One region of the Bradyrhizobium sp. 956_D2_N1_4 genome, then DNA from elsewhere that is predicted to be linked to it. Evidence: riboswitches for the same ligand, from Rfam matches in the RefSeq annotation. Region 1 holds a riboswitch; each other region holds the start of a gene.
The links. A riboswitch is a leader RNA that binds a small molecule or an ion and turns the genes downstream of it on or off. The one in region 1 is predicted to bind cobalamin.

Region 2: it holds a riboswitch for cobalamin, as region 1 does, so the genes downstream of both, AB7535_RS07400 (energy-coupling factor ABC transporter permease) here and AB7535_RS16775 (ribonucleoside-diphosphate reductase subunit alpha) in region 1, are expected to answer to the same signal.
Region 3: it holds a riboswitch for cobalamin, as region 1 does, so the genes downstream of both, AB7535_RS07420 (TonB-dependent receptor) here and AB7535_RS16775 (ribonucleoside-diphosphate reductase subunit alpha) in region 1, are expected to answer to the same signal.
Region 4: it holds a riboswitch for cobalamin, as region 1 does, so the genes downstream of both, AB7535_RS07335 (DUF1636 family protein) here and AB7535_RS16775 (ribonucleoside-diphosphate reductase subunit alpha) in region 1, are expected to answer to the same signal.

What each region holds. Positions count from the first base shown of each region.
Region 1 is NZ_CP197237.1:3,572,605-3,580,241, reverse strand. It holds gene AB7535_RS16790 (TonB-dependent receptor plug domain-containing protein) at 1-2,045, shown strand, start outside; gene AB7535_RS16785 (DUF6925 family protein) at 2,063-3,073, shown strand; gene AB7535_RS16780 (hypothetical protein) at 3,135-3,713, shown strand; cobalamin riboswitch at 3,827-4,044, shown strand; gene AB7535_RS16775 (ribonucleoside-diphosphate reductase subunit alpha) at 4,167-7,070, shown strand; gene AB7535_RS16770 (ribonucleotide-diphosphate reductase subunit beta) at 7,081-7,637, shown strand, end outside.
Region 2 is NZ_CP197237.1:1,632,028-1,639,412, forward strand. It holds gene cobJ (precorrin-3B C(17)-methyltransferase) at 1-596, shown strand, start outside; gene AB7535_RS07370 (cobalt-precorrin-6A reductase) at 572-1,318, opposite strand; gene cbiT (precorrin-6Y C5,15-methyltransferase (decarboxylating) subunit CbiT) at 1,317-2,498, shown strand; gene AB7535_RS07380 (cobalamin biosynthesis protein) at 2,495-2,863, shown strand; gene cobM (precorrin-4 C(11)-methyltransferase) at 2,860-3,642, shown strand; gene AB7535_RS07390 (cobyrinate a,c-diamide synthase) at 3,642-4,952, shown strand; gene cobA (uroporphyrinogen-III C-methyltransferase) at 4,949-5,707, shown strand; cobalamin riboswitch at 5,726-5,943, shown strand; gene AB7535_RS07400 (energy-coupling factor ABC transporter permease) at 5,981-6,658, shown strand; gene cobF (precorrin-6A synthase (deacetylating)) at 6,705-7,385, shown strand, end outside.
Region 3 is NZ_CP197237.1:1,639,869-1,647,505, forward strand. It holds gene cobT (nicotinate-nucleotide--dimethylbenzimidazole phosphoribosyltransferase) at 1-676, shown strand, start outside; gene AB7535_RS07415 (histidine phosphatase family protein) at 683-1,255, opposite strand; cobalamin riboswitch at 1,327-1,528, shown strand; gene AB7535_RS07420 (TonB-dependent receptor) at 1,644-4,016, shown strand; gene AB7535_RS07425 (PepSY domain-containing protein) at 4,029-5,450, shown strand; gene AB7535_RS07430 (maleate cis-trans isomerase family protein) at 5,572-6,312, shown strand; gene hydA (dihydropyrimidinase) at 6,324-7,637, shown strand, end outside.
Region 4 is NZ_CP197237.1:1,619,283-1,626,919, reverse strand. It holds gene cobN (cobaltochelatase subunit CobN) at 1-799, opposite strand, end outside; gene cobW (cobalamin biosynthesis protein CobW) at 799-1,848, opposite strand; gene AB7535_RS07335 (DUF1636 family protein) at 1,845-2,219, opposite strand; cobalamin riboswitch at 2,316-2,537, opposite strand; gene cobO (cob(I)yrinic acid a,c-diamide adenosyltransferase) at 2,578-3,213, shown strand; gene AB7535_RS07325 (cobyric acid synthase) at 3,237-4,685, shown strand; gene cobD (threonine-phosphate decarboxylase CobD) at 4,674-5,639, opposite strand; gene cbiB (adenosylcobinamide-phosphate synthase CbiB) at 5,651-6,592, opposite strand; gene cobU (bifunctional adenosylcobinamide kinase/adenosylcobinamide-phosphate guanylyltransferase) at 6,714-7,220, shown strand; gene cobS (adenosylcobinamide-GDP ribazoletransferase) at 7,217-7,637, shown strand, end outside.

The DNA of each region.
Region 1 (7,637 bases):
ATCTGTCCATTGCCCAGGCCCAGCAGTCGGCATCGCCCGATCTGCTGCCGCCGGTCGAGGTCGCGCCGACCGAGCGTGCGGCCAAGCCGCGAGCCGCGCGGCCTGCGCCCGACCAGCCCGAGCAGCGGCGCGTCGCTCGGCTGCCGAAGCCCGAGCTGGTGCCGGCGTCGCCCCCGGTTGCCGGGGTATCCGCGGCCAACCTGTTTCCGACGGTCGTCGTCAGTCCGACGGGCGTTGTCACTCCGACCAATCTGGTTGCGAGCTCGGTGACGGTTCTGACCGCCAGAGACATGGAGCGCGATCAGCGCCGGACCGCATCCGATGCGCTGAGCGCGGTTCCTGGCCTGAACCTCGTGCAGACCGGCGGTCCGGGGGGACAGACGTCGATCTTCATGCGCGGAACGAATTCCAACCACACCAAGGTCCTGATCGACGGCATCGATGTCAGCGATCCCGGCAACCCGAACCGTTCGTTTGATTTCGGCCAGTTGCTCACCTCCGACATTCAGCAGATCGAAGTCCTGCGCGGTCCGCAGGGCGGTCTCTACGGCGCAGACGCGCTGGGTGGCGTGATCTCCATCGTGACGAAGAAGGGCGACGGTCCCGCCCGCGCCACCGGCTCGGTCGAGGGAGGCTCGTTCGGAACGTTCAATCAAACTGCAGGTCTGAGCGGTTCACAGGACCACTTCAACTATGCCTTCAACGTCGCGCATTTCCACGCGAACGACGTGCCGGTGACGCCGGTCGAATTGCTGCCGCCGGGGCAGAAGGCGATCGGCAACAACTACGACAACATGACTTATTCGACGAAGCTTGGCGCCGAACTGAGCGAAAACCTGACGCTCAATGGCGTGGCGCGGTACACCGACGCTACCCTGCGCTTTACCGGAGACACCTTCGATCCCGTCACATCCGCGAGCTTTCCCGCGGCCGCGCAAAGCACGCAGACGGTGCACCAGCTCTTCACGCGCGGGGAGGCGGTCTGGTCCGCTCTCGACGACCGGATGAAAAGCTATTTCGGCGTCAACTACACCAATCACTGGAACTACAACATCTCGCCCGGCGACGTGATGGCCACGATTACGACCGGCGACCGCGTCAAGTATGATTGGCACACCACGACCCAGCTCGCGCCCAACAACAATGTCATCATTGGTGCGGAGCATGAGACCGAAACACTGCAAACGGCGACGGTCTCGGCGCAAAACGTCAACAAGGCCGGGTATATGGAGCTGCAGTCCCAGTTCCGGGATCGAGTCTTCTTCACGGCCAACGTCCGGCAGGACGACAACGAGCGGTTTGGAGAGCATCCGACCTTTCGTCTGGCGTCTGCCGTGATCGTGCCGGTCACGGATACGAAGTTCAAGGGAAGCTACGGCACGGGGTTCAAGGCGCCCACGCTCGACCAGCTTTACGTGAGCTTTCCCGCGTTCTTCTTCTTTGCAAATCCCAACCTCAGGCCCGAGGAAAGCGTCGGATATGACGCCGGCTTCGAGCAACCCTTGTTTGGCGATCGCGTTCGCTTCGGCTCGACCTACTTCCGCAACAACATCACGGACCTGATCCAGAGCACGTTCGATCCCGTGACGTTCGCGAGCACCAACACCAATATCGGCAAGGCGATCACGGAGGGCACGGAGAGCTTCGTCGCGGCTGCGATCACGGACCGGCTTCGCGTTCGTGCCGACTACACTTTTACCCGCGCGGTGGATGCGACGGCGGGACTGGAGCTGCTGAGGCGTCCGAAGGAGAAGTGGAGCGCAAATGTCATCTGGAATCCGATCGATCCGCTGACACTTTCCGCAACCGTGTTGCACGTCGGGAGTTTCGTCGATGGTAACCGCGACTTCAGCATTCTGCGTCTGCTGGCTCCAGCCTACACTGTCGTCAACGTCGCAGCCGAATATCTGGTCACCGACCAGGTGAAGGTGTTCGGCCGGGTCGATAATCTCGCCAATGTGCACTATCAAAATCCGACCGGCTTTCTGCAGCCGGGACTGGGCGTCTATGGCGGCATTCGCCTGGCGAATTACGACGTCAGATAGCGAGAGAGAGAAGCCTCATGACGACGGCCGATCCGCTCATGGACCTGATCGCAAGCCAGCTTGCCGACGCTGAGGCCGGCTGGAGCGTCGGCACGTTCGGTGCCATTGCCGAGTTCACACGCGAGCCCGGTGAGGCCTTCGATATGGAGCAGTCTCGCAACGGGATCAGCGCCGTGACGCAGAAGGGTGGGATACGCGTTGTCTCCCACCCGGATCTGCGCCTGATCGCATCGGAATCGCCGACCACGGAGAGCTGGAGCCACCGCATCGCGCTGTGTCTTCCGCATGAAGCCAGCGCCATGAGTGGTCGTACCGTGCTGACCGAGCTCGGTCCGGATATCGAGGCGCTCCTGACGAGGGATCGCAGCGGCATCCTGTTCGACCTTGGCCTCGGAACGTTGCAGGTCGACGCCTGCATCCGTGTCAGCGATGCCGATGCCGTCGCCGCGCTCAGGAGCCGCACGGGCCAATCCGTGTTCGCGCCCGAAAGCGACGCCATGCGGATCATTCTGGCCGCCAATCCGCACCGCGTCTTCATCAGCCGCATCGGGCGCGCCGAGGTATTCCAGCCGATCCCGCCGCCGGGCGGGCAAAGCCCTGACGGCCCGCACACCCACGTCTCGCCAAAGCTGCTTGCGCATCGCCGCACCCATGCCGCCACCGAGCCGCTGCCTGAGGGGTGGATCCCCTGCGCGCATCTCTATCCGGCCCATCCGCTCCGCGATCAGCTCGGCCGCAAGCGCGCTTTTCGGCCGGATCATCACGCAGCCTTCCAGGCGCTGCTCGAACTCTATGGGCTGCCGGAGCTGACGGCGTGCAAGAGGGCCGTGGTCGAGGCGGTCGCGAAGGGGCGGGGATCTGAGACGGCGACGCTTCCGCCCGATCGCACGGCGCGCGCCACCGTTCGCGTGGCCTTGCGCCAATTGGCGGCCAAGGAGCCGCACACCGTGACACTCGCCGCCTGGCTTGCCGCCTACGACCGGCGCGATCCAGCCGAGACTGAAGATCCCATGGAGGCTCTTCACTGAGTCAGACGTGATGCCGCGTTCCAGCAAAATTGTGCTACAAATCCCACAAGGAGATCGTTCCATGACTGTCACCATCCTGCCGCCCCACGCCGACCGTTTCCGCCTTCATCCGGTCGCGTCGCGCATCGCGCCGATGTTCTGCTTTGCACTGCTGACGGTGTCATGCGCGCTCGCGAGCTTCGCGCTTGCCTGCGCGACGCCGTTTGCGGCGTTCGCCGTCGTCGCCGCCGCGATGCTGCCGATGCGTCCGGCGCTGCTCGTCGTCACCGGCGCCTGGCTCGTGAACCAGACCATCGGCTTTGGCGTGCTGCACTATCCCATCGATGGCAGCACCATCGCCTGGGGCTTTGTCATCGGTGCTGCCGCGTTGCTGTCGACGGCAGCGGCATCGACCGTTCTCCGCCTGCTGCCGCAGGGCCGCACGCCGCTGATGCTGGCCATCGCGCTCGTCGCCGCCTACGCCGCCTATGAGCTCGCGCTGCTTGCCGCGACGCCGTTCCTTGGCGGAGAGGGCGCGTTCACTGCGGCCATCGTGACGCGCATCGGGCTGACCAGCGCCGTCTGGCTCGCCGGCCTCGTCGCCGCCTGCGAGATCGTCCGCCTGGTCGATCCGTTCGGGCGCGCGATGCGGAACGCGTAATGCTGGATGTGCGTCATCCCAAGGGTTGCGCGAGCCAGGCGGGAACTCCCGCATTCCACAGGGAACACCGCTTCCGGCCCGCAACGAATCGTTGACACCCGGCTGCATATGTCACCACATGTGGGCGTCACGGTTCCGCTGGATCGCAAGATTTAGTGGCTAAGAGGGAAGCCGGTGAACCGCGCGAGAGCGCGGAATTCCGGCGCTGCCCCCGCAACTGTCAGCAGCGAGCTGCTTCCGAACAATCGTCACTGGTGCCTTTCGCGCCGGGAAGACGGGAAGTGGGCGACGACCTGCGAGCCAGGAGACCTGCCGCGACGATCTGAACGTCCACGGGCGGGGTGTCCGGCGGTCGCTTGCACGCACCGCCCGGCAACTCTGCCGCCGGCGTTTCTGCAGCGTCCTTCCTTACAGCCCCGTTCAAACACAACGCGCGCATCACGGGGCCCTTTGATGTCACTCAACCTGCACGACGCGGACACCGCTTCCGCACCCATCGTTCATTTGCGTCCACAATCGCTTGCGCCTGCTTCGAGCGAGCCGGCCATGCAGATCATCCGTCGCAACGGCAAGGTCTCGCCGTTCGATTCCGCGAAGATCGCGGTCGCCATGACCAAGGCGTTTCTTGCGGTCGAAGGCACCAGTGCGGTCGCCTCGCGCCGCGTCCATGAGAGCGTGGAGCAGCTGACGGCCGAAGTCGTCGCTGCGTTGATGCGGCGGGCAGGCGAGGGACGCACCTTCCATATCGAGGATGTGCAGGACCAGGTCGAGCTCGCCTTGATGCGGAGCGAGCACCACAAGGTCGCACGCGCCTATGTGCTGTACCGCGAGGAGCGGTCGCGCCAGCGCGCCGAGGAGGCGGCCGCGGAAGCGACGCCCGCTGTCGCGCCGGCACTTCATGTCACGCTCGCCGACGGTTCGCGCGTTGGTCTCGACACCAAGCGGCTTGCGCTGATTATCGGCGAAGCCTGCGCCGGTCTCGACGGCGTCTCCGCGGCACCCGTGCTCACCGAGACCACCCGCAATCTCTACGACGGCATCAGCCAGGACGAACTGACGCTGGCCTCGATCATGGCCGCACGCACGCTGGTCGAGCAGGAGCCGAATTATGCTTATGTCAGTGCGCGCCTGCTGCTGGACAAGCTCCGCGGCGAGGTGCTGTCCTATGTCCATGCCGGGCCGACCTTCGCCTCGCAGGCCGATATGGCTGTGCGCTATGCCGAATATTACCCGGCCTACGTGAAGACCGGCATCGCTGCCGAACTGCTCGATCCTGAACTGGCCCGCTTCGACCTCGGCCGGATCGCGGCTGCACTCAAGCCCGAGCGCGACCTGAACTTCCAGTTCCTCGGCCTCCAGACGCTGTACGACCGCTACTTCCTGCACGTCCGCGGCAAGCGGATCGAACTGCCGCAAGCTTTCTTCATGCGCGTCGCGATGGGTCTTGCGGTGCGCGAGATCGACCGAGAGGCCAGGGCGATCGAGTTCTACGATCTGCTGTCATCGTTCGACTTCATGGCCTCGACGCCGACGCTGTTCAATTCGGGTACGCTGCGTCCGCAATTGTCGTCCTGTTTTCTCACGACAGTCTCGGACGACCTCGACGGCATCTTCAAGTCGATCAAGGACAACGCACTGCTGGCAAAATATTCCGGCGGCCTCGGCAACGACTGGACGCCGGTCCGTGGGCTCGGCGCCCACATCAAGGGCACCAACGGCGAGAGCCAGGGCATCATCCCGTTCCTGAAGGTTGCCAACGACACCGCGATTGCCGTCAACCAGGGCGGCAAGCGCAAGGGCGCGGTCTGCGCCTATCTGGAGACCTGGCACGTCGACATCGAGGAATTCCTCGACCTGCGCAAGAACACCGGCGACGACCGCCGTCGTACCCACGACATGAACACCGCCAATTGGGTGCCGGACCTGTTCATGCAGCGCGTCGATGCCGATGGCGAATGGACGCTGTTTTCGCCCGACGAGACGCCCGATTTGCACGATCTATACGGCGGGGCGTTCAAGACGGCTTACGAGGCCTATGAGGCCAAGGCGAAAGCCGGCGGCATGCGCGTCTTCAAGACCGTGCGCGCGAGCGACCTCTGGCGTCGCATGCTGACCATGCTGTTCGAGACCGGTCATCCCTGGATCACCTTCAAGGACCCCTGCAACCTGCGTTCGCCGCAGCGGCACGTTGGCGTGATCCACTCGTCGAACCTCTGCACCGAGATCACGCTGAACACCTCCGCCGACGAGGTCGCGGTCTGCAATCTCGGCTCCATCAACATGCTCAACCATGTCGGGCCTGATGGTGTCGACCAGGCCAAGCTGAAGCGGACGGTGACCACCGCCGTCCGGATGCTCGACAACGTCATCGACATCAATTTCTACACCATCCCGGAGGCGCGTCGCTCCAACATGCGTCATCGTCCCGTCGGGCTCGGCCTCATGGGCTTTCAGGAAGCGCTTCAGGTCCAGCGCATTCCGACCGCGTCCGACGCGGCAGTGGCGTTTGCCGACACCAGCATGGAGGCAATCTCGTTCCACGCGATCGAAGCGTCGTCCGATCTCGCCGCGGAGCGCGGACGCTATCCGAGCTTCGAGGGCTCGCTGTGGTCGAAGGGCGTCTTGCCGCTCGACTCCATCCAGCTTCTCGCCGACGCGCGCGGTGGTCTCGACGTCGATCGCTCCGCAACACTCGACTGGGATCGCCTCCGCGAGAAGGTCACGTCCAGCGGCATGCGCAACTCGAACGTCATGGCGATCGCGCCGACGGCGACGATCTCCAACATCTGCGGCGTCTCGCAGTCGATCGAGCCGAACTATCAGAACCTGTTCGTGAAATCGAACATGTCCGGCGACTTCACGGTCGTGAACGAGTTCCTGGTGCGCGACCTCAAGGCGAGGGGGCTTTGGGACGAGGTGATGGTCTCCGACCTCAAATATTTCGACGGCAGCGTCGGCCAGATCGACCGCGTTCCTGACGATCTGAAGGCGCTCTACGCCACCGCCTTCGAGATCGACAGCGCCTGGCTGATCGAGGCGGCCGCGCGCCGGCAGAAATGGATCGACCAGTCGCAGTCGCTCAACCTCTACATCGCCAATCCCTCCGGCAAGAAGCTCGACGCGCTCTACCGGCTGGCCTGGCGGCGCGGCTTGAAGACGACGTACTATTTGCGCTCGCGCAGCGCCACGCATGTCGAGAAATCGACGTTGAAGGGCACCGACGGAAAGCTCAATGCGGTGTCCGCGTCTGTGGCGGTGTCGCACGCGCCGATCGTGATCCCGACCGCAGCGGCACCGGACCTCGACGGCATCAAGGCCTGCCGGATCGACGATCCCGAATGCGAAGCGTGCCAGTGAGGAGATGACGATGCTCGACTGGTCCGATACCGAAACCACAGCAGCCGCTCCGGCCGCCTCAAGTCTAGCCACTGCACTGCGTCCGCAGAGCCAGCTCAAGCTCGAGCCGGCCGACCCGACCGGCCTAGGTGCGATCGACCGCGCCGGCGGCCGCGTCTCCGTCGACGAGAAGCGGATGATCAACTGCCGCGCCGACGTCAACCAGCTGCTTCCGCTGAAGTACAAATGGGCCTGGGAGAAGTATCTCTCAGGCTGCAACAATCACTGGATGCCGACCGAAGTTTCGATGCAGGCCGACATCGCGCTATGGAAGTCGCGGGACGGGCTGACGGAGGACGAGCGGCGCGCGATCAAGCGCAATCTCGGCTTCTTCGCAGCCTCTGAATCGCTCGTCGCCAACAACATCGTGCTGGCGATCTACCGTCACCTCACCAATCCGGAGTGCCGGCAGTACCTCCTTCGGCAGGCCTTCGAGGAGGCGGTGCACACCCACACCTTCCAGTATATCGTCGAAAGCCTCGGCCTCGACGAGGGCGAGCTGTTCAACATGTACCGCGAGGTGCCGTC
Region 2 (7,385 bases), 1.9 Mb from region 1:
GGCTCACCTTGCACCCCTCCGACAATCGCGAAGAGCTGCAGCGCGCGAGCGAGGCCCTGCGGCTTGCGGCCGAAGGCGGGCAGGTCGTCGTCGTCTCCTCCGGCGATCCCGGTGTCTTCGCGATGGCGTCGGCCGTGTTCGAGGCGCTCGAACAGGCGCCGCAATGGCGCGAGCTTCCCATTCGCGTTTTGCCCGGTATCACAGCGATGCTGGCGGCGGCCGCGCGCGCCGGCGCGCCGCTCGGCCATGATTTCTGCGCGATCAATCTCTCCGACAATCTCAAGCCGTGGGCGGTGATCGAGAAGCGCCTGCGGCTGGCCGCGGAAGCCGATTTTGCCATTGCGATGTACAATCCGCGCTCGGCAAGCCGGCCGGAGGGTTTTGGCCGCGCGCTTGCGGTGTTGAAGGACACCGGCTGCGGCGAGCGCCTCGTGATCTTCGCGCGCGCGATCAGCGCCGCTGATGAAAGGATCGAGACCGTCACGCTGAACGAAGCGACGCCTGAGATGGCCGACATGCGCACGCTTGTGATCGTCGGCAACTCGCAGACGCGCCGCGTCGGCCGCTGGGTCTATGCCCCGAGGCAGGCGCGATGACCGAGCCACTGCATGATCTCGGCCACGCTCTCAACCCGCAACCGTTCGGGCAGTTTTGGCCGCGCGATCATGATCACGGGCAGGCCGAGCGTGCGGGCCGCGTCGATCTTGGCGCGTGCGCCGTCGCCGCCGGAATTGCGGGCGACAATCCATGCGATGCCGCGCGTGCGCATCATTTCGAGCTCGCCGTCGAACGTGAATGGCCCGCGCGACACGATCACGTCCGCAGCGAAGGGCAGCGGTGCTTCGGGCGGATCGACGAACCGCAGCGTGTAGGTGTGCTGTGGCTTGCTCGCGAAGGGCGCGATGTGCTGCCGGCCGATGGCGAGGAACATTTTTGCCGGCGTCTCGGGCAGCGCAGCGAGCGCGGCGGTGACGTCGGCGACTTCGATCCAGGTGTCGCCGGGCGCCTTCGTCCAAGGCGCGCGCTCGAGCGCGATCAGCGGCGTTCCCGTTTGCGCGCACGCCTGGACCGCGTGGCGGCTCATCTCGGCAGCGAAGGGATGCGTGGCGTCGATCGCATGCGTGATGCGCTCACGGCGAATATAGTCGGCAAGCCCGCTCACGCCGCCGAAGCCGCCGATGCGGGTCGGCAGCGGCTGATCGGCGGGCGCGCGGGTTCGGCCGCCATAGGAATACACGGCGTCGATGCGCGCGCGTGCGACTTCCGCGGCGAGCAAGCTCGCATCGGCGGTTCCGCCCAGAATGAGGGCGCGCGTCATGGCTGATCCCTGGCTGACCATCATCGGTATCGGCGAAGATGGCCTTGCCGGGCTGTCCGAGGCAAGCCGAAAGGCGCTTGCCAAGGCAGAAACTGTTTTTGGTGGCGAGCGTCATCTCGCGTTTGCTGACGTGGAGGGGCGCGGTCGTCCGTGGCCGGTGCCGTTCGACGCAGACATCGTGCTGAGCTGCCGCGGCCGGCCGACGGTGGTACTCGCCTCCGGCGATCCGTTCTGGCACGGCGCGGGTGCAAGTGTCGCCGAGAAGCTCGATGCCAACGAGTGGATCGCGCATTCGGCGCCATCGACCTTCTCGCTCGCCGCCGCGCGGCTCGGCTGGCGCCTCGAAGCCATCGCCTGTCTCGGGCTTCATGCCGCGCCGTTCGAGCGTCTCGTACCGCATCTCGTGCAAGGTGCGCGCATCATTTGCCTCGTGCGTGACGGCAAGGCCGCCGGTGATCTCGCGAAATGGCTGAGCGAGCGCGGTTGTGGCGCCTCGGCGTTCTGGACTCTCGCCGCGCTCGGCGGGCCGCGCGAAAGCATCGCTGAGCATCGTGCCGACAGCTTTGCGGGCGATCTCGCCGAAAACCTGGTCGCAGTGGCCGTCGAGGCGAGGGGCGGGCAAGGCATTCCCCGCAGCTCCGGCCTGACCGACGATCTCTTCATGCATGATGGCCAGATCACCAAGCGGCCGGTGCGTGCGCTGGCGCTCTCGGCGCTGGCGCCGCGACCCGGCGAGCGGCTGTGGGATATCGGCGCGGGTTCTGGCTCGATCTCTGTGGAATGGGCGCTGTGCGGCGGGACGGCGACCGCCATCGAGGCGCGCGAGGATCGTGCCGCGAATATCCGCAGCAATGCAACAGCGTTCGGATTGGCGCATCGGATCACTGTCATCACGGGGAGCGCGCCGAAAGCTTTTGCTGCGTTGGAAGCGCCGGATGCCGTCTTCATCGGTGGCGGTCTCGATATCGCGATGTTCGATGCCATCTGGCCGCGGCTTGCGCCGGGTGCGCGGCTCGTCGCGCATGCGGTGACGCTGGAGACGGAGGCGCTGCTCGGCGAACTGCACCAGCGCCACGGCGGCGAATTGATGCGGGTCGAGATTGCCCATGCCGCGCCGCTCGGCCGCTACCGGTCCTGGGAAGCGTCGCGGCCCGTGGTGCAATGGAGTGCGGTTCGATGAAAGTCGCCGGACTCGGATTCAAAAAGGATGTCACGCTGGCTTCGCTGCGCGAGGCGCTGCTGGCGGCGGGTGGTCCCGAGGGCCTTGCGGCGGTCGCGACTGTCAGCGACAAGGCCGACGCGGAGCCGCTCAAACAGCTCGCGCGTGAATGCGGCGTGCCGATCAAGCCGGTTCCGGCGGACATGCTGGCCGGCATCGAGACGCCGACGCAATCGGAGCTCGTCGCGGAGAAGTTCGGCACGGGCTCGGTCGCCGAAGCCGCGGCGCTCGTTGCCGCTGGTCCTCGCGCGCGATTGATTGCGACGCGGGCGGTCTCGCGGGATCGCACCGCGACCGCCGCGATCGCGGAAGGAGACGGCGCATGACGGTGCACTTCATCGGTGCAGGGCCGGGCGCTCCGGATTTGCTGACGTTGCGCGGACGCGACCTGATCGCGGCCTGTCCGGTCTGCCTCTATGCGGGCTCGCTGGTGCCCGAGGGCGTGCTGGCGCATTGCCCGCCCGGTGCACGGATCGTCAACACCGCGCCGCTGTCGCTTGACGAGATCATCGCGGAGATCGCCGCCGCGCATGCCGCCGGCAAGGATGTTGCCCGCCTGCATTCCGGCGATCTCTCGATCTGGTCGGCGATGGGCGAGCAGCTTCGTCGCCTGCGCGCGCTCGGTATTCCCTACACGGTCACGCCAGGTGTTCCGTCGTTTTCGGCTGCAGCAGCTGCACTAGAGATTGAGCTGACGCTGCCCGGTCTTGCCCAGTCAGTCGTGCTGACGCGCACGCCGGGCCGCGCCAGCGCGATGCCTGAGGGCGAAAAGCTCGCGGCGTTCGCCGCCACCGGTGCGGTGCTCGCGATCCATCTGTCGATCCATCTGCTCGACAAGGTCGTCGCCGAGCTCACGCCGCATTACGGCGCGGATTGCCCCGTCGCGATCGTCTGGCGCGCGAGCTGGCCGGACCAGCGCATCGTTCGCGCCACGCTGGCGACGCTCGATGCCGCCGTCGGCACCGAGATGGAGCGCACCGCGCTGATCCTGGTTGGCAAGACGCTTGGAGCGGCGGATTTTGACGAGAGCCGCCTCTATGCCGCCGATTACGATCGGCGCTATCGGCCGGTCGGCGCCGATCCGCGCTTTCCGGAGGCATCGTGATGCCGGCAGGGCTTGTCATCTCGGCGCCGGCCTCCGGCGTCGGCAAAACCACGCTGACGCTGGCGCTGGCGCGCGCCTGGCGCAATCGCGGATTGAACGTGCAGTGCTTCAAGAGCGGGCCCGACTATATCGATCCCGCCTTCCATGCCGCTGCGACGGGGCGCGCTTCCGTCAACGTCGATAGCTGGGCGATGGATCGCGGGACGATTGCTCATCTCGTGGGTCGCGGCACTGATGCCGATGTCGTGCTCGCGGAGGGTTCGATGGGCCTGTTCGACGGCGTCGCCGCGCGCGGCGTCTCCGGCACCGGCGCCACCGCCGACATTGCGGAGATGCTGGGCTGGCCGGTGCTGCTGGTGATCGATCCTTCCGGACAGGCGCAGACGGCGGCGGCGATCGCCGCAGGCCTTCGCGACTATCGTGCCGGCGTGCGCCTTGCCGGCGTGGTGCTCAATCGCGTCGCCAGCCCGCGACATGAAGATCTCGTGCGGCGTGCACTGAACGACGCCGGCATCGCCGTGTTCGGCGCGCTGCCGCGTCATGCAGAAATCAGCCTGCCGAAACGGCATCTCGGCCTGGTGCAGGCCGAAGAGCAGGCCGAGATCGGCAAGCTGATCGACGAAGCCGCGCGCTTCGTCGCCGAGCATGTCGATCTCGATGCGGTGCTGCGGGCGGCAGCAAGCTGTTCGCCGCAACCGGCGGCAAACGGCATGAACGTGACGCCGCCCGGGCAGCGCATTGCGTTGGCCCGCGATGCCGCGTTCTCCTTCATCTATCCGCACATGCTGGAGGCCTGGCGCGCGGCCGGCGCCGAGATCTCGACATTCTCGCCGCTTGCCGATGAAGCGCCTGACGCGAGCGCCGATGTCTGCTGGCTGCCCGGCGGCTATCCCGAACTGCATGCCGGCACGATCGCGGCCAATGCGCGCTTTCGCAGCGGCTTGCGCGCCTTCGCTGACACACGGCCGGTGCACGGCGAATGCGGAGGCTATATGGTGCTGGGAACCGCTCTGACCGACGCCGACGGCGTCCGTCATGAGATGACGGGCCTGCTCGGACTGGAGACGAGCTTTGCCAAGCGCCGCATGCATCTCGGCTATCGTCTCGCTGCGCTCGCCGCGCCGATGCCGGGCCATCAGGTCGGCGCGCGCCTGCGCGGTCACGAGTTCCACTATTCGACGATTGTCGCGCAGCCGGATACGCCGCTGGCGGTCGTGCACGATGCAACAGGCGCGATCATCGCCGAGACCGGCTCGCGGCGGGGACAAGCCACCGGCACGTTCTTCCATCTGATCGCGGAGGATCGGTGAGCGGTTTTGTCACTTTCATCTCGGCCGGCCCCGGCGACCCCGAGCTCCTCACGCTCAAAGGCGCCGCGCGGCTGCGCGATGCCGACGTCGTGCTCTATGACGACCTCGCCTCGGGCGCGATCCTCGATCTGGCCCGGCCCGGCGCCAATCTCGTCGCGGTCGGGAAGCGGGCAGGGCGGCCCTCGACCAAGCAGCACCACGTCAACCGCCTGCTGATCGATTACGCCGCGGCCGGCGTCCGTGTGGTGCGGCTGAAATCGGGCGATGCCGGTATCTTTGGCCGGCTCGAGGAGGAGCTGGAGGCTCTGCGCGAAGCCGGCATCGGCTACGAGATCATTCCCGGAATCACCTCGGCCTGTGTCGCCGCCGCGCAAGCCGGCATTCCCCTGACCCGGCGCCACACCTCGCGCCGGGTGCAGTTCGTGACCGGGGCCGATGTCACCGGCGAGCTGCCGCAGAATTTGAACTGGGCGGCGCTGGCGGATCCCGAAGCGACCACCGTCGTCTATATGGGCCGGCGCACCTTTCCGGCGCTTGTCGCAAAATTGATCGAGCACGGCCTCGCCCCTGATACCCCGGCGCTGTTCGCCGAATCCCTCGGTCGTCCCGACGAGCGGCTGGTCCGCACCACCATTGCCGAGCTGGCGGAACAGCTTGCGCGGGGCGGCGCGGCCTCGACGGCGGCGGTGATCCTGTTTGGCGCGCTGGCGGGCGATTATCCGTCAGGACCGTCCCGGCCGCCCTTCGCCCCTTGACGCCCGGCTGGCGAAAGGGGCACACAGGAGACGCATGGTGCTCGAGGCGGCGCAAACCGCCGGAGCATAATCGGGAATGGGGGTGGGCGGACAGTTGCGCCGCCCAAAACCCCAGCCGCCCCCGCGACTGTAAGCGGTGAGGGACTCCGATCAGCCACTGGGCCGCAAGGCCCGGGAAGGCCGGAGAACCCCAGTGAACCGCGAGCCAGGAGACCGGCCGTGCATGTCTTGTGGCCAAGGCCGTCGGGTGTGACGGCAGGAAGGAACTGAACCATGCATATCGAACCCGGAGTCGTATCGGGCGCCAAGCTCGTGTTGAGTTACGCAACCGGCATCGCAGTCGGCGGCGTTGCGCTGAAGCTCGCGGTCGAGACCGTGCGCGAGCAGGGCATCACGTCGTTCGCGGCGCGGACGCTCGCCACCACGGGCCTCGTTTTCGTCTTCTTCGAGATCCTGCCGCACTTCCCGGTGGGCGTCTCCGAGGTGCACTTCATCCTCGGCTCGACCCTGTTCCTGCTGTTTGGGGCAGCGCCCGCGGCCTTCGGCCTTGCGTTCGGACTGTTGTTCCAGGGCATCTTCTTCGAGCCGCCCGATCTGCCGCAATTCGGCATGAACGTCACCACGCTGCTGGTGCCGCTGTTCGGGATCCAGGCGATCGCCGCGCGGATCATTGCCCGCAACACCGCCTATGTCGATCTCAGGTATCGCCAGGCGCTGGCGCTGTCGACCACGTATCAGGCCGGCGTCATCGCCTGGGTTGCGTTCTGGGCGCTCTATGGCTCGGGCTTCGGTGCGACCAACCTCGTCAACATCGCGACCTTCGCGGCCTCCTACGCGCTCGTCATCGTGATCGAGCCGCTGGCCGACCTCGGTGTGCTGGCGCTGGCGAAGTCGCTGCGCGGCGTCACCGCGCCCGGCCTCGTTACCCCGCGTTTGCATAACGCGGCTTGAGAGACAAGCGAACGGGCGGCCGTGATGGCCGCCCTTCGCACTCACGATGCTGACACTCTCCCTGATAGGCATCGGTTGCGGCGATCCCGAGCAGCTCACGCGCGCCGCCGTTCAAGCCATCAACGCGGCCGATCTCATCCTGATCCCGCGCAAGGGGACGGCGAAGTCCGATCTCGCAGATCTCAGGCGGACGATCTGCGCGGATGTACTCACCAATCCAACGACGCGCATTGCCGAGTTCGATCTTCCTGTGCGCGATGCCGGTGAAGCGGACTATCACAAGGGCGTGGACGACTGGCACGATGCCGTGGCCGCGGCGTGGTCGCGGACGATCGCCAGCCATCTCGAAGGTAAAGGCAAGGTCGCGCTGCTGATCTGGGGCGATCCCTCGCTGTACGATTCCTCGCTGCGCATTGCGCGGCGGCTCGATCCCTTGCCTGATATCGAGGTCGTGCCGGGCATCACCTCGATCCAGGCGCTGTGCGCGGCGCATGCGCTGCCGCTCAACGACATCGGCGAGCCCTTCCTGGTCACGACGGGGCGCCGCTTGCGCGAAGGCGGCTGGCCGCAGGGCGTCGATACCGTGGTGGTGATGCTCGACGGCGGCACGGCTTTCCAGTCGCTCGATCCAGCCGGGCTGCACATCTGGTGGGGCGCCTATCTCGGTATGCACGATCAGATCGTCATGTCGGGCGTTCTGGCCGAGATCGGCCCGCGCATCGTCGCC
Region 3 (7,637 bases), 1.9 Mb from region 1:
CGACAAGCCGCGCAGCGGCACGCGCGACTTCAGCGTGGAAGCAGCGCTCACCCCCACGGAGCTGGCATTCGCCTTCGAAGCCGGTCAGCGCGCAGTCGCGCGCGCGGCAGCCGGCAGGCCCGATCTCCTGATCTTCGGCGAGATGGGCATCGGCAATACCACGACGTCGGCGGCGATTGCGGCGAGCCTGCTCGGCATCAGTGCCGAGGAGATCGCGGGCAGCGGTACCGGCGTCGACGCGGCCGGCCGCGCGCACAAGGCGGGTGTGATCGATGCGGCGATTGCGCATCACGGCATTGCGGGCGCTTCGCCGGAAAAAATCCTGTGCGCCGTCGGCGGCCTCGAAATCGCGGCGATTTGCGGCGCCATCATTGCGGCTGCGCAAGCCCGCGTTCCCGTGTTGATCGATGGCTTCATCGTATCGGTGGCGGCGCTGGCGGCGGTACGGCTGAACCCGTCGTGCCAGCCATTCCTGCTGCCGTCGCATCAATCGGCGGAGCAGGGGCATCGGCTGGTGTTGCGTGCGCTGAACGTGCAGCCGTTGATCAGCCTCGATCTCAGGCTCGGCGAAGGATCGGGTGCGGCCATCGCGCTGCCGCTGGTGCGGCTCGCGTGCAGCCTTCACAACGGCATGGCGACCTTCGCGCAGGCCAATGTGCCGGATCGCCCGGCCTGACCCGGCTCAAGCCGCGCGCTGATTGACCGCGACGACGCGCCAGCCGGTGGCGAGCCGGTCGATCCGGGTCAGTGACAACGGATCGATCACGAAGCGCAGGGCCGCTTGTGGTGTCAGATCCAGCGCAATGCAGAGCGCGGCGCGGATGGTGCCGGAGTGAACGACGAGCGTTGCCGAGCCGGCGCCGATTTGCGAGAGACCCAGCCGGACGCGCACGACCTGATCCTCAAAACTTTCGCCGCCCGGCGGCCGCCCGTGCGCCGGATCGCTCCAGAACTGCGCATAGGTCTCGCCGCCGGTCGCCGCGAGCTCGTCATGCCGCCGGCCGGTCCAGTCGCCAAAATCCTGCTCACTTAATTCGGGCACCAACGCGGGTTCGAGTCCCAGCGCGCGCGCCGTCTCAACCGTACGTCGCGCCGGGCTCGCCAAGCTCGCAGCATCTGGCGGAAGCCTCTGCCGCAACGCCTCCAGTTGCACGCGATCGCCGAGATCGGCGGGCGCGTCGGCCGCATGGATCGTCCCTTTGACGCCGTCGACGGGCGCATGCCGTATCAGCCAGAGGAAGGTCTCGCCTTCCATACCTATCTCCAAGGAAGTTGGTCGCGGTGGTAATAACGTCGCACCGGCACATTGACTCTGTCTTGTCGGTAATCCTAGATGGCTTTGACGGTTTCCCCGAGTGGGGATGAAAAGGGAATGCGGTGCGGGGATTTTGTCCCCAATGCCGCGGCTGCCCCCGCAACTGTAAGCGGCGAATCTTGCGTCACGAGCCACTGGGTATCTCGGTCCCGGGAAGGCGATGCAAGGTACTGACCCGCGAGCCAGGAGACCTGCCGTCAGCCGTGGTCACACGCGAAGATGTCGGTCGGGGAGTACAGACATTCGGCTTCATCGGAAGGCTCAAAGGCCGGAGGTGGGACCTGGTTCGCTGTGACGTGCCACTGACGTCATACCGAGGTCCCGAACTGTGTCTTCCATTCGTCTTGTACGACCGCGTTGCTTCCTGCTCGCTTCCGCCGCGCTTACTTCATTTGCAGTCGCCGATCTGCCCGCAGCGCTGGCGCAGCAGGCCCGCGAGCCGCTGCCGCCGGTCGAGGTGTCGCCCGCCCAATCCCGCAAACCGGCAAAGCCGGCGGCCCGGGACGCGCAGAGCCCACGCCGCGCAGCATCGCGCAGGCCAGCGGCCGCATCGGCCGCGGCCAAGCCCGTCGTGCCGACCGCGGCGGCGCAGACGCCGCTCAACACCAATGTGGTTGCCGAGAGCGCCTCGCGCCTCGGCCTGACCGTGCAGGAGACACCCGCGACCGTCGAGGTCATCTCGGCCGAGACCACGCGGGAGCAGGGCTATCGCACCGTGTCGGAGGTTGCGCAGGGCGCGGTCGGTGTCACCTCCGGCGACAATCCGGCCGAGCCCGCGGCTTTCTCCATGCGTGGCTTCACCAACAGCCAGATCAACATGCTCTACAACGGCATCAAGATCGGTCCGCAGAACATGACCTCGCGGATCACGGATACGGCCAATCTCGCAGCCGTGGAATTTTTGAAAGGTCCGGCCTCGCTAATGTCGGGCGAAGGTGCCGCCGGTGGCGCAATCAACTTGATCACGAAGCAGCCACACACCGGGCCGATCCGGAATGACGCTGACTTCTCCTGGGATTCGCTCAACTCGTTCGGCGTCCATTACGGCTCGGGCGGCAGCACCAATTTGCAGGGGCTCGACTACCGCTTCGACATCAGCCGCGCCTCGCTCAATGGCTTTGCCGACGACACCAATACCAAGACGCTGGATGTGTCTGGCCAGCTCAATTACCGCATCTCCGACAGCCTCAAGATCTGGGGCGCGATCGAGTACCGGGAAGATCGCTCGAAGGCCTATTGGGGCGCACCGCTGGTACCGGTCGCCTTCAGCAGTTCGCATGCGACGAGCGGGATTGTTTCGGGCAATTACGTCTCGAACTTCAACAAAACGAATCTCGGTGCGATCACGATCGACGATCGTACCTTCAACACCAATTACAACGTTCTCGACAACCGCAACGTGGCACAAGAGGTGTGGCTGCGCGGCGGCTTCGAACTGAAGCTGGCGCCTGACCTGACGCTGAAGAGCCAAGCCTATGCCTATGGCGCGGAGCGTACCTGGTTCAACAACGAGATCGAGGCTTTCAATGCCAGTACGGGCCTGCCCAACTCGAACATGGTCGATCGCGAGCGCTTCTATGTTGCACATAGCCAACGCCTTGTCGGCAACATTACCGACCTGATTTGGGACGCTAATATCGCAGGCTTCGACAACCGCCTGGTCACGACACTTTCGTCCAGCTATCTCGATTTCGTCAGGCCAGGCGCGGCCAACTTCCCGGACGATTACGTCTCGCTCGTCAATCCCGACGGTGGCCTTTACGGCCTGCTCACGACGCAGCAGCAGACCGCGCGCATCGACAACGAGGCGCTGTCGTTCGAGGACCGGGTGAAGCTCACGCGAACCTTCGCGCTGGTCGGCGGCCTCCGCGTCGAGCATATCGGGCTTGACCGCAACTCGACCGACGCCGCCGGGCTGGAAAAGGCGAACTTCCCGTTCTCGAAGTCCTGGGTCCCGACGACGGGTCGCATTGGCTATACCTGGGACGCCGTTCCCGGCCTGACCTTCTTCAGTCAGTACGCGACCGGTGCTGACGTCTCAGCCAACAACATCTTCCTGCTTGGGCCAGCCCAGCCGCTCGACCTGACGACCTCGCGCACCTATGAGACGGGCGTCAAGCATCTGTTGTGGAACAACAGGGCGGAATGGTCGTTCTCGGCCTACGATATCGAGCGCAAGAACGTCTATGCGGCGGCTGGCGGCATGCAGCTCAACATCGCGGGACGGCAGGAGTCGAAGGGCGTCGAGCTCGCCGCGGCCGTACGCCCGATCGATCCCCTGCGGCTCTGGGGCAACATCGCCTATGTCGATGCACGCTATGCCGACTACAATTTTGCCGGTGGTTCGTTCTCCGGCAACACGCCGCCGAACGTGCCGCGTGTCGTGGCCAATGCCGGTGCGTCGTACCGGTTCTTCACGCCCTGGCCGGTGGAGCTCGGCATCACGGGCCGCTATGTCGGCGACCGCTACAACACCGATGCCAACGTCGTGACGATGAAGGCCTACACCGTCGCCGACGTCTACGCCTTCGTCGACATCCCGAAGACGGTGTTCAACGCGGTCGACCAGGCCCGTCTGGGCTTCCGCGTGCGCAACATCACCAACAAGCGCTACGCGATCTGGGGCGATCCGTTCTATCCCGACCAGATCCTGCTCGGTGCGCCCAGGACCTATGAGCTCTCGGCCGCGTTCAAATGGTAGGGCGCTGACCACATGATGAACGCGATCGTGCTGCTGCATCGCTGGCTCGGGATCGCGTTCTGCCTGCTGTTCGCGATGTGGTTCGCGAGCGGAATCGTGATGCACTTCGTCCCGTTTCCGTCATTGGCGGAAGCGGAACGTTTTGCCGGGCTCGCGCCGGTGGCTGGCGGAGCGGTGAGGATTGCGGTCGCGGAGGCCGTCGCCGCGAGCGGGATCGCGGACGCCACGCGCGTTCGCCTGGTCCAGCGGAGCGACGGGCCGGTCTATGTCGTGTCGAACCCGTCGCGTGTGCGTGCGGTCCATGCCTCCGACGGACGGGATGCATCGGTGACGTCCGCCGACGTCGCGGTCGGTATCGCGCGGGATCATGCCCGGCAACGCGGGCTCGATGCCGCGCGGGCGTCGATGATTTCGGGCGCGGATTATGATCAATGGAGCGTACCCAACGGCTTTGATCGACACCGGCCTCTGTTGCGCGTCGCTCTTGGCGATGCGGCCGGAACCGAGGTCTATGTCTCCTCGCGCACCGGCGAAGTCGTGCTGGATACGACCCGCAGCGAACGCGGCTGGAATTGGGCCGGCAGCGTCCTGCACTGGATCTATCCGACGGTCCTGAGGAGCAACTGGTCCCTTTGGGATCGGGTGGTCTCGACATTGTCGCTGGTGGCTTTTATCGCCGCGACGCTCGGCGCGGTGCTTGGAACTATCAGGATCAGGATTCGAGGGCGCGGGGTTTCGTCGCCTTATCGCGGCTGGCACGCCCTGCATCACATCATTGGTCTCGTCGCGACCGTTTTCGTGCTGACCTGGAGTTTCAGTGGCTGGCTCTCGATGGATCACGGCCGGCTGTTCTCGCGCGGGGAACTGACCCCGACCGAAGCGGGCGTGGTGTATGCCGCGCCTGACTGGACGACGGCCCCACCGGTCGGTCAGCCGTCGGCTCGCGAAGTCGAATGGTTCGCCGTCAACGGTGTTGTCTACCGGCGCGACCGTACCGGCCTCGCCAGTCAGGCCTTGACCAAAACGGGGGAGGCGATCCGCAGCCGCCAGGTGGCATTCCTCGGCGAGAGGGATGTCCATGACCTGACGACGCGCCTTGCGCCGGGCTGTGGCGCCCCGTCCGTTCTAGCCGACAATGACGATTATCCCGCGCACTCCGTTGTCCCCGGAGCGCCCGTCTATCGCTCCCGATGCGGCGACCTCTGGTTCGACATCGACGGTGCCGACGGCCGCGTGCTGCAAAGACTGGATGCCTCGCGGCGCGCCTATCGCTGGTTCTATAGCGCGCTTCACACGCTCGATTTTCCCGTTCTCATGGCGCATCCGCGTCTGCGCGATATCCTGGTCGTCGGGCTCTGCTTGCTGGGGCTGGCATTTTCCGTCACCGGCATCGTCATCGGCTGGCGGCGCTTGCGGTCGACCTTCGCGGCTTGAGCTGCGTATCGAACAAATCATATGCGCCATGCAAATTGCGGGTTGCGCGGGCGATGGCAGGCGCGGATGATCCTCCGAGGGGGCGCAGCGGTGCGCTCTCTCAATGGGGCGATCGTGATCGATGTCAATTCAGCGCAAGCGCCTCGGCATGATTACCCCGTCGTCCAACTCGGTGCTGGAGCCCGTCACCAATTCCATGCTGCATGGCGTGGCCGGAGTCACCGTTCATTTCTCGCGCTTCCGCGTCACCGAGATCGCGCTCGATGCCGCGGCGCTGAACCAGTTCGATGCCTCGGTGATGCTGCCGGCGGCGGATCTGCTGGCGGACGCCAAGGTCGATGCCATTGCCTGGAACGGCACGTCGGCAAGCTGGCTCGGTACCGGCCGCGACCGGAGCCTGTGCGAAGCGATCGCGGCGCGGACCGATATCCCGGCGACGACCTCCACGCTCGCCTGCATCGACGCCGTCCGGGCGCTCGGCGCCGGACGCGTCGGCCTGGTCTCACCCTATACGGACGACGTGCAACGGCGTATCGGCGATGTCTGGGCCGAGGAGGGGATCGCCCCTCACGCCGAGCGGCATCTCGGCCTGCGCGATAACTTTTCCTTCGGTGAGGTCACGCCCGCGACGATCGCCGACATGATCCGCGCGGTCGCGGCGGACGGCGCCGATGCCGTCGTCATTCTCTGCACCAATCTCGACGGCGCCGCGCTGGCTGCAGCACTCGAACGGGAGTTGGGCATCGCCGTGCTGGACTCGGTCGCGGTCACGCTGTGGCGGACGCTCGAACTCGCCGGTGGCGACATCGCGGCCCTTACGGCGTGGGGCCGGATCTTCCAGACATCAGCGATCATCAAGTGACGGAGACACCTGTGACGCAGCTAGATCTCGCCATTCGCGGCGGCACCATCGTGACGGCCAGCGACGAATTTCGCGCCGATATCGGCATTCGCGACGGACGCATCGTCAGCATCGCCGACCGCATTGAAGGCGCGGCGCGCGAGATCGACGCGACGGGGCTGCTGGCGCTGCCGGGCGGGATCGACAGTCACGTCCACATCTCCCAGGCCTCTGGCCCCGACGTCGTGATGGCCGACGATTTTGCTTCGGCAACGCGCGCGGCGGCGGCCGGCGGCAACACCATGGTGTTACCCTTCGCGCTCCAGGAGAAGGGGACGTCGCTGCGCACCTGCGTCGAGAACTACCGCAAGCTCGCCGAGGGCGAGTGCTACATCGACACCGCCTTCCACCTCATCATCTCCGACCCCACCGCAGTCGTGCTCGGGCAGGAGCTGCCGGCTCTCGTCAAGGATGGCTACACCTCGTTCAAGGTGTTCATGACCTATGACGACCTCGTGCTCAGCGACAAGCAGCTGCTGGAAGTGTTCGACGTCGCGCGCCGCGAGGAGGCGCTGGTCATGGTCCATTGCGAGGGTTACGACGCGATCCGTTTCCTCACCGCCAAGCTCGAACGCGAGGGCCATATCGCGCCCTATTATCACGGCGTGTCGCGGCCGGAGGCCGTCGAGCGCGAGGCGACGCATCGCGCCATCAGCCATGCCGAGGTGATCGGCGTCCCCATCATGATCGTCCACGTCTCCGGCCGCGAGGCGATGGAGCAGGTGCGCTGGGCCCAGCAGCGCGGACTGCCGGTGCATGCCGAGACCTGTCCGCAATACATCACGCTGACGGCCGACGACATGAAGGGCCTGAACATGGACATGTCAGGCGCAAAGTATGTCTGCTCGCCGCCGCCGCGCGATGCCGAAAGCCAGCAGGCGATCTGGGAAGGCATCACCACCGGTGTGTTCCAGACCTTCTCGTCCGATCACTGCCCGTTCCGCTACGACGACCCCAAGGGCAAGCTGACGCCGAATGCACGCACCTCGTTCCGCTGGGTGCCGAACGGCATCCCGGGCGTCGAGACCCGGTTGCCGATCCTGTTCTCCGAAGGCGTCTCGAAGGGGCGGATCAGCTTGCAGAAATTCGTCGAGCTGACTGCGACCAATCATGCGCGGATCTACGGGCTCTATCCGCGCAAGGGCTCGATCGGCGTCGGCTTCGACGCCGACATCGCGCTGTGGGACCCGAAGCTGACAAAGACGATTCAGCAGGCCGACCTGCACCACGGCGCGGACTATACGCCGTGGGAGGGCTTTGACGTCACCGGCTGGCCTGTCACCACC
Region 4 (7,637 bases), 2.0 Mb from region 1:
CCGAGAACGCCGTCGCGTTGACGATCGCGGCCGGAGGATTCGTCGCGAAATAGGTCCGCAGCCAGTCCGCAACGCCCGGAGCCTTCAGCGAGGTGACGAACGCGCCGTACGCGTCAAAGCCGCGCTCGCGCAGCGCCGCGATCAGGGCGTCGACCGGCCCGGTATCCGCGGCGGTGAGATAGGAACGATAGAAGGTCACGAACGCGAGCGGCTTTCCCTCGCCTGCCATCGGCGCAGCAATGACGCCACGCGCGGGATCGTAAAAGCCCATCTCAGGCAGGTTCATCTCGCCGACGACCGGGCCTGCGTAAAGGCCCGAGGCCAACGCGAGCTGCGCGATCGCGGCCTGGGCTGCAACAGGACCGCCGGTGTCGCAGAGCACCTTGAGCCGGCGCAGCGTCGAAACCGGCAGGGTCGAGTAGGCATCGAGCCGCGTGTCGTCGCGGCCGTCGGCCGGCAGCACGGCCAGCACGATGTTGCGGTTCTTCGCAAGCTGCTGCAGGGCCGCGAGCCCGTACGGCCAATAGGACTCACCGCCGATCAGGCGCACCAGGATGCCGCGCGCCTGCGACAGCGTGCGCTCGATATAGGTGTCGACCGACAACGGATGACGCAGCTCCGCGAGATTGGCGAGCCGCAGCGACGGCAGGCTGTTACGGCCGCGCCGCCAGCCGGCCGCGAACGCGGCAAGGTCGGAATCCGAGTACGAGAGCACCACGAGATCGGCCGGGTCCTGGCCGATGTCCCTTGGCGTCGCGGTCTCCTCGAGACCGCGGCTCTCGCGGAAGACGACGTGCATCAGATACCAGATCCTGAAAGCCCAAGTCCGACCTTGATCGCGGCCTCGTCGATATCGCCGTGCTCGCCGATCACGACAAGCTTCGACTGCCTGAGAGCTGCGCCCCAGGGCTTGTCGAACTGGTGGCGCACGCGCTCGCCGACCGCTTGCAGCAACAGGCGCATCGGCTTGCCCGCGACCGCGATATAGCCCTTGACGCGCAGCACGTTCTGCTCGCGCGAAAGACGCTGCACCGACGCGACCAGTGCGTCGATGTCGCTGATTTCAGGAAGATCGATCACAACGGAGGCGAAATCGTCGTGCTCGTGATCCTCCTCGCCGTCGTGATGCGAGGGGCGCGCGGCGAGATCGTTCTCTGCGGCGGCGCCAAGGCCGAGGATGACACGCGCATCGATCGCGCCATCGGTGACGGATAGCATCGGCACGCGGCGCGGCATCTCGGCGGTAATGGCGGCCTTGGCGGCTTCGATCCCTGCGGCCCCCGCAAGATCGGCCTTGGTCAGCAGCACGATGTCGGCGCAGGCGATCTGGTCCTCGAACACTTCCGACAGCGGCGTCTCGTGATCGAGATTTCCATCCGCTGCGCGCTGCGCTTCCACGGCAGCCGGGTCCGGCGCAAAACGGCCGGCGGCAACAGCCTCGGCATCGGCCAGCGCGATCACGCCGTCGACCGTGATCCGCGAGCGGATCTCCGGCCAGTCGAACGCCTTCAGCAGCGGCTTCGGCAGCGCCAGGCCCGAGGTCTCGATCAGGATGTGATCGGGCCGCACCGGCCGCGCCAAGAGCTTTTCCATGGTCGGAATGAAATCGTCCGCAACGGTGCAGCAGATGCAGCCATTGGCGAGCTCGACGATGTTCTCCTCCGGGCAATTCGCATCGGCGCAGGATTTCAGGATCTCGCCGTCGACACCCTCGCTGCCGAACTCGTTGACCAGCACGGCGAGCTTCTTGCCGTCAGGGTTTGCGAGCAGATGCTGGATCAGCGTGGTCTTGCCGGAGCCGAGAAAACCCGTGACCACCGTCACAGGGACTTTTGCGAGCGAGTTCATTCGGCGGCCTCCGGCAACACGGCAATGGGGGGAATGCGGGCAAGCGACTGCTTGCGGAAGATTTCGGGACGGCTGCGCCAGGGCACGAGGCCGTCGGGCGCGGCGGCATAGGCCGCAGCACCCGCGACCACGTCGCTCGCATGGGCCTCTGACAGACGGCCATAGACATAGGACCAGCGGCCGGGCGCGCTGAGCGCAACCGAGCAACCCTGGCTGCATGCCGACAGGCATTCGACGGGAACCACATTGACGCCCTCGGGCACGCCGGCGTCGAGGATCGCACCATGCAGGCGCTTGCCGGGCGTCGTCTCACCCTCGTCGAGCGTCTGGCCGGCACGGCAGGTAATACAGACGTGAAGTGTGACGGTCATCGCCTCTTCCAGGATAAACAGCGGGAGGCGAAGAGGCACACGGACCATTCCCCCGAAGGTCCGTTTCCCCGTCGCGGAACACCCCGTCCGCCGGTCCAAAACTCGTCCGCGCTGGCAGGTCTCCCGGCTTGCGGAGCAGGGCTTTTGGCCCTTCGATCCCCGCCTTCCCGATCCCCTGGGGGATCAGTGGCTTCGGGCATCTCTCCGGTCACGGTCGCGGGGGCGGCTGCAGTTTGGAGCCGAATCTTGTCGATTCGGACCCTATCGCATTCCCTCTTCGCCTGTCATAGGACAGGAACCAACGCCGGGCCACCATTTGCCCCCGGCCGCCTCTTGTCAAGCCGAAGGACCCTGTCAGATGACGCCTGAACCGGATACCCAAACGGCCGAGGAAACCGACGCCCGCCACGCCGCGAAAATGGCGAAAATCAAGGTCGCCCGCGACAAGATCATGGCGACCAAGAGCGGCGAAAAGGGCCTCATCATCGTCCACACCGGCGCCGGCAAGGGCAAGTCCACCTCCGCCTTCGGCATGATCGTCCGCTGTGTCGCCCATGGCTTCCCCTGCGCGGTCGTGCAGTTCATCAAGGGCGCCTGGGACACCGGCGAACGGCGCCTGCTCACCGGCCATTTCGGCGAGCTCTGCCAGTTCCATGCGATGGGCGAAGGTTTCACCTGGGAGACGCAGGACCGCGCCCGCGACATCGCCGCAGCACAGGCCGGCTGGGCGAAGGCCAAGGAGCTGATCTCAGATTCCAATCTGCGCATGGTCGTGCTCGACGAGATCAACATCGCGCTGCGCTACGACTATCTCGACATCGCCGAGGTCGTCGACTTTCTGAAAACGCACAAACCGCCGATGACGCATGTCGTGCTCACCGGGCGCAACGCCAAGGACGAGCTGATCGAGATCGCCGATCTCGTCACCGAGATGACGCTGGTCAAGCACCCCTTCCGCTCCGGCATCAAGGCGCAAGCCGGCGTCGAGTTCTGACGACGCCAGATTCTGAAAACACCATGGCGCGCGCATTGATGATCCAGGGGGCCGGCTCGGACGTGGGCAAGTCGCTCATCGTCGCCGGCCTCGCGCGCGCCTTCACGCGGCGCGGCCTGCGCGTGCTGCCCTTCAAGCCGCAGAACATGTCGAACAACGCGGCCGTCACCGTCGACGGCGGCGAGATCGGTCGCGCCCAGGCGCTGCAGGCGCTGGCCGCCGGCGTCGAGCCGCACACCGACATGAACCCGGTGCTGCTGAAGCCGGAGACCGATGTCGGCGCACAAATCATCGTCCAGGGAAAGCGCATCGCGACCGCGCGGGCGCGTGAATATGCGGCGATGAAACCGTCGCTGATGGGCGCGGTGCTGGAAAGCTTCGAGCGGCTGAAAGCGCGCGCCGATCTGGTGCTGGTCGAAGGCGCCGGCAGCCCGGCCGAGGTCAACCTGCGCAAGGCCGACATCGCCAATATGGGCTTTGCACGCAAGGCCGACGTGCCGGTCGTGCTGGTCGGCGACATCGACCGCGGCGGCGTCATCGCCCAGCTCGTCGGCATCAAGACGGTGATCAACCCCGACGATGCCGCGATGATCGAGGGTTTCGTCATCAACAAGTTCCGCGGCGACCCCTCGCTGTTCGACGACGGCTACAAGCTGATCGAGCAGAAGACCGCGTGGCGCGGCCTTGGCGTGCTGCCCTGGTTCGCGCGCGCCGGCGAGCTGCCAGCCGAGGATGCGCTGGGGCTGAGCGACGCGCGCAAGCCGGGCCAGTGCAAGATCGCCTGCCTCGCGCTGTCGCGGATCGCCAATTTCGATGATCTCGATCCGTTGAAGCTCGAGCCTGGCGTCGATCTCGTGATGGTGCGGCCGGGCGAAGCCATCCCCGGCGACGTCCGCCTCGTCATCATCCCCGGCTCGAAGTCCACCCGCGGCGATCTCGCCTTCCTGCGCGCGCAGGGCTGGGACATCGATCTCCTGGCGCATCACCGCCGCGGCGGCCATGTGCTTGGCCTCTGCGGCGGCTATCAGATGCTCGGGCGCAACGTCGCCGACCCCGATGGCATCGAAGGCCCTGCCGGCGACACGTCGGGTCTCGGACTTCTGGACGTCGCGACCATGATGAGCCCGCAGAAGACACTGACGCGCGTCGCGGCCGTGCATGCCGCCACGGACCAGCCGATCGACGCCTACGAAATCCACATCGGCCGCACCGACGGACCGGATCGCGCCCGCCCGTTTGCGAAACTGAACGGCGAGCCCGAAGGCGCGATCTCACGCGATGGCCGCGTGCAAGGCAGCTATCTGCACGGCCTGTTCACGTCGGATGATTTCCGCAAGGCGTATCTCGCAAAGCTCGACATTCCGGCAGGCGACGAGCCTTATCACAGCAGGGTCGAGAGCGCGCTCGACGCCCTCGCCGATCACATCGAACAGCATCTCGACGTCGGCGGCCTGCTCGCGCTAGCGCGCTAGCGCCTCGGCAAGGCGCGTCCATTCGGCTTCGCTGCCGGGAAGCCCGAGGCGCAGCCATGCCGGCTCTTTCGCGAATACGCGCGACCAGATTTGGCTACGCGCCAGTTTCTCCTGCGCAGCAAGCGCATCAGGCGTCTCGTAGAGACGAAACAGCGGCGCACCACCGACGAGCCGCCAGCCTTGCGACTGCACGATGTCGTCGAGGCGGGCACAGTCGCGTGCGAGCCGCGCGGACGTGGCCTCGGCCCAGGCGTCGTCGCGCAAGGCGCGGCAGCCGATCGCGATCGCAGCTCCCGACACCGGCCATGGCCCCGACATCGCCGCGAGCTTGGCGATGTCGGCCGCACGGCCGAGCGCAAACCCAAGCCGCAGGCCGGCAAGACCATAGAACTTGCCGAAGGAGCGCAGGACCAGCAGTCCAGGCCGATCCGCCTCGGATGCGAGCGACAGCTGCGGGGCGGCATCGGCAAAACTCCCGTCGATGACGAGACGGCCGACGCGCGGCAGCAGCGCCAGCAAATCCTCTGGCGCAAAACGCCGGCCATCGGGATTGTTGGGATTGACGACGACGGCGAGATCTGTGCCCGCCAGCGCGTCGAGCTCGCCGACCTCCTGGACATCCCAGCCTGCAGCCGACAAGACCCCGGAATATTCGTTGTAAGTCGGCCCGAGGATGCGCGCGCGGCCGACTGGCGCGAGTTGCGGCAGCAATTGAATGGCGGCCTGCGCACCGCCCATTGCGACGATCGGCGCGCTTGTGCCGTAGGCATGCTGTGCCGCCTGATGCAGGCTCTCGATCTCAGCGCGCGACGGCAGCGCGTTCCATGCGCGCGGGCTCACCTCACCCACGGGATAAGGCAGGCGGTTGATCCCGGTCGACAGATCGATCCAGTCCTCCGCGCGCCCGCCAAAACGCTGCTGGGCCAGATCGAGATTTCCACCGTGCTCGCGCATGCCCCGTTCTTTCACGCGAAGGCCAGGATCGCAAGGAGGCCGGCGAGCAGCAGCATGGCGCGGCGGTAGATCGTTAACCCCTGGCTGATGTCCGCGGCAAGCGGATCGCGCGCGCCTTCGTTGAGCCAGGGCTCATCGGTCGCGCTGCCGCGATAGATGCGGGGGCCGCTGAGCCGCACGCCGAGCGCGCCCGCCATCGCCGCTTCCGGCCAGCCGGCATTGGGCGAGCGGTGACGGCGGGCATCGCGCGTCATGCACGACAGCGCCTCCGAGCGCCGCGACGCCAACAGGACGAACAGAAAGCCGGTCAGCCGCGCCGGAATGAAGTTTGCGACGTCGTCGATGCGTGCCGCGGCCCAGCCAAAAGCTTCGTGGCGTTCGCTGCGATGACCGATCATGGAGTCCAGCGTGTTGATCGCCTTGTAGCCCAAAATGCCGGGCAGTCCGAACAGCGCGCCCCAGAACACCGGCGCCACGATGCCGTCGGAGGCGTTCTCGGCGAGGCTCTCGATCGCCGCGCGCGCGATGCCGGCTTCGTCGAGCGTCGCGGGATCGCGTCCGACGATGCGCGACACCGCTGCGCGCGCAGCGGCGATGTCGCCCGCCTGTAAGGGCTTCGCGACGGCAGCGACATGATCATGAAGCGAGCGCAAGGCGACCAGCGGCCAGGCCAGCACACCCACGAGTATGATCTCTATCCATCCCCAGGGGAGCAAGGACTGAAGTACCCAGCCGATTGCGACCGAGATCGCAATCACCAGAAGCGCTCCAGCCACGCCCGCAGCACGGCGAAATGCCGGCGGATCGGACGCGCGATTCCAGGCGGCGTCGATGGCAGAGATCAGCCGGCCCAGCCAGGTCACGGGATGACCGATCCGCGCGAACAGCCACGACGGCCAGCCCAGCAGGGCATCCACCGCCATCGCCACCGCCATCGCCCCCGCAAAACCCACGCACGCCTCCTGTCCCGCCCCTGTTGCGCAAAGCGAAGGCGGAGCGCAAGCCCCCGGCCGCCTGATTTCGGCTTTGTCTTTGGCCGCGATTGGTGATTAGTCAGGCCCACAGGAGAACTTTATGGCCGTCATCTTGATCACGGGCGGAGCACGATCGGGCAAGAGCGCCCACGCGGAAAAGCGCGCGCGCAGCTTTCCGGGCCAGCCCATCTACATCGCGACGGCCGAGGCGCTCGATGCCGAAATGGAGGTGCGCATCGCCAAGCATCGAGCCAAGCGCGCGGCCGTCGACTGGATCGAGCGAGAGGTACCACTCGATCTCCTGCAAGCTCTGATCGAGACCGATGGCGCCGGCCCAAGGCTGGTGGATTGCCTGACCTTGTGGCTCTCCAATATCATGCATGCGGGGCGTGACTGGGAACACGAACTCATGAAGCTCGCCGCTTTCATGGGCGGCCAGAAGAGCCCCGTCATTTTCGTCACCAACGAGGTCGGCCTCGGTATCGTGCCCGACAACGCGCTGGCGCGCAGCTATCGCGACGCCGCCGGAATCATGAACCAGGTCATCGCGGCGGTTTCCGACGAAGTCGAGTTCGTCGTGGCCGGCCTGCCGATGAAACTGAAATGATGCCGCGCGCCGAGCTTTTCAAAGAGATTATCGCCGATCTCAGGATGGCGGCATCGTTCGTCACGATTCTGCCGGTGGCATCGTCGAAGCCCGCAGGCGAAGGCGCCATCGCGCGCGCGACCTGGGCACTCCCCGTCGCGGGACTGCTGGTCGGCCTCGCGGGTGCCTTGGTCTACAAGGTTTCCAGCCGGTTCGGACTGACACCGAACCTCGCCGCCCTGCTCACGCTGGCCGCGACCGCGCTCATCACCGGCGCGCTGCATGAGGACGGCCTTGCCGATACCGCCGACGGGCTCGGCGGCGGCCGGACGCGCGAGCGCAAGCTCGAGATCATGCGCGACAGCCGGATCGGCACCTATGGCGTCTGCGCGCTGATCCTGTCGTTCGGTCTGCGCTGGAGCGCGCTCGCGGCGATCG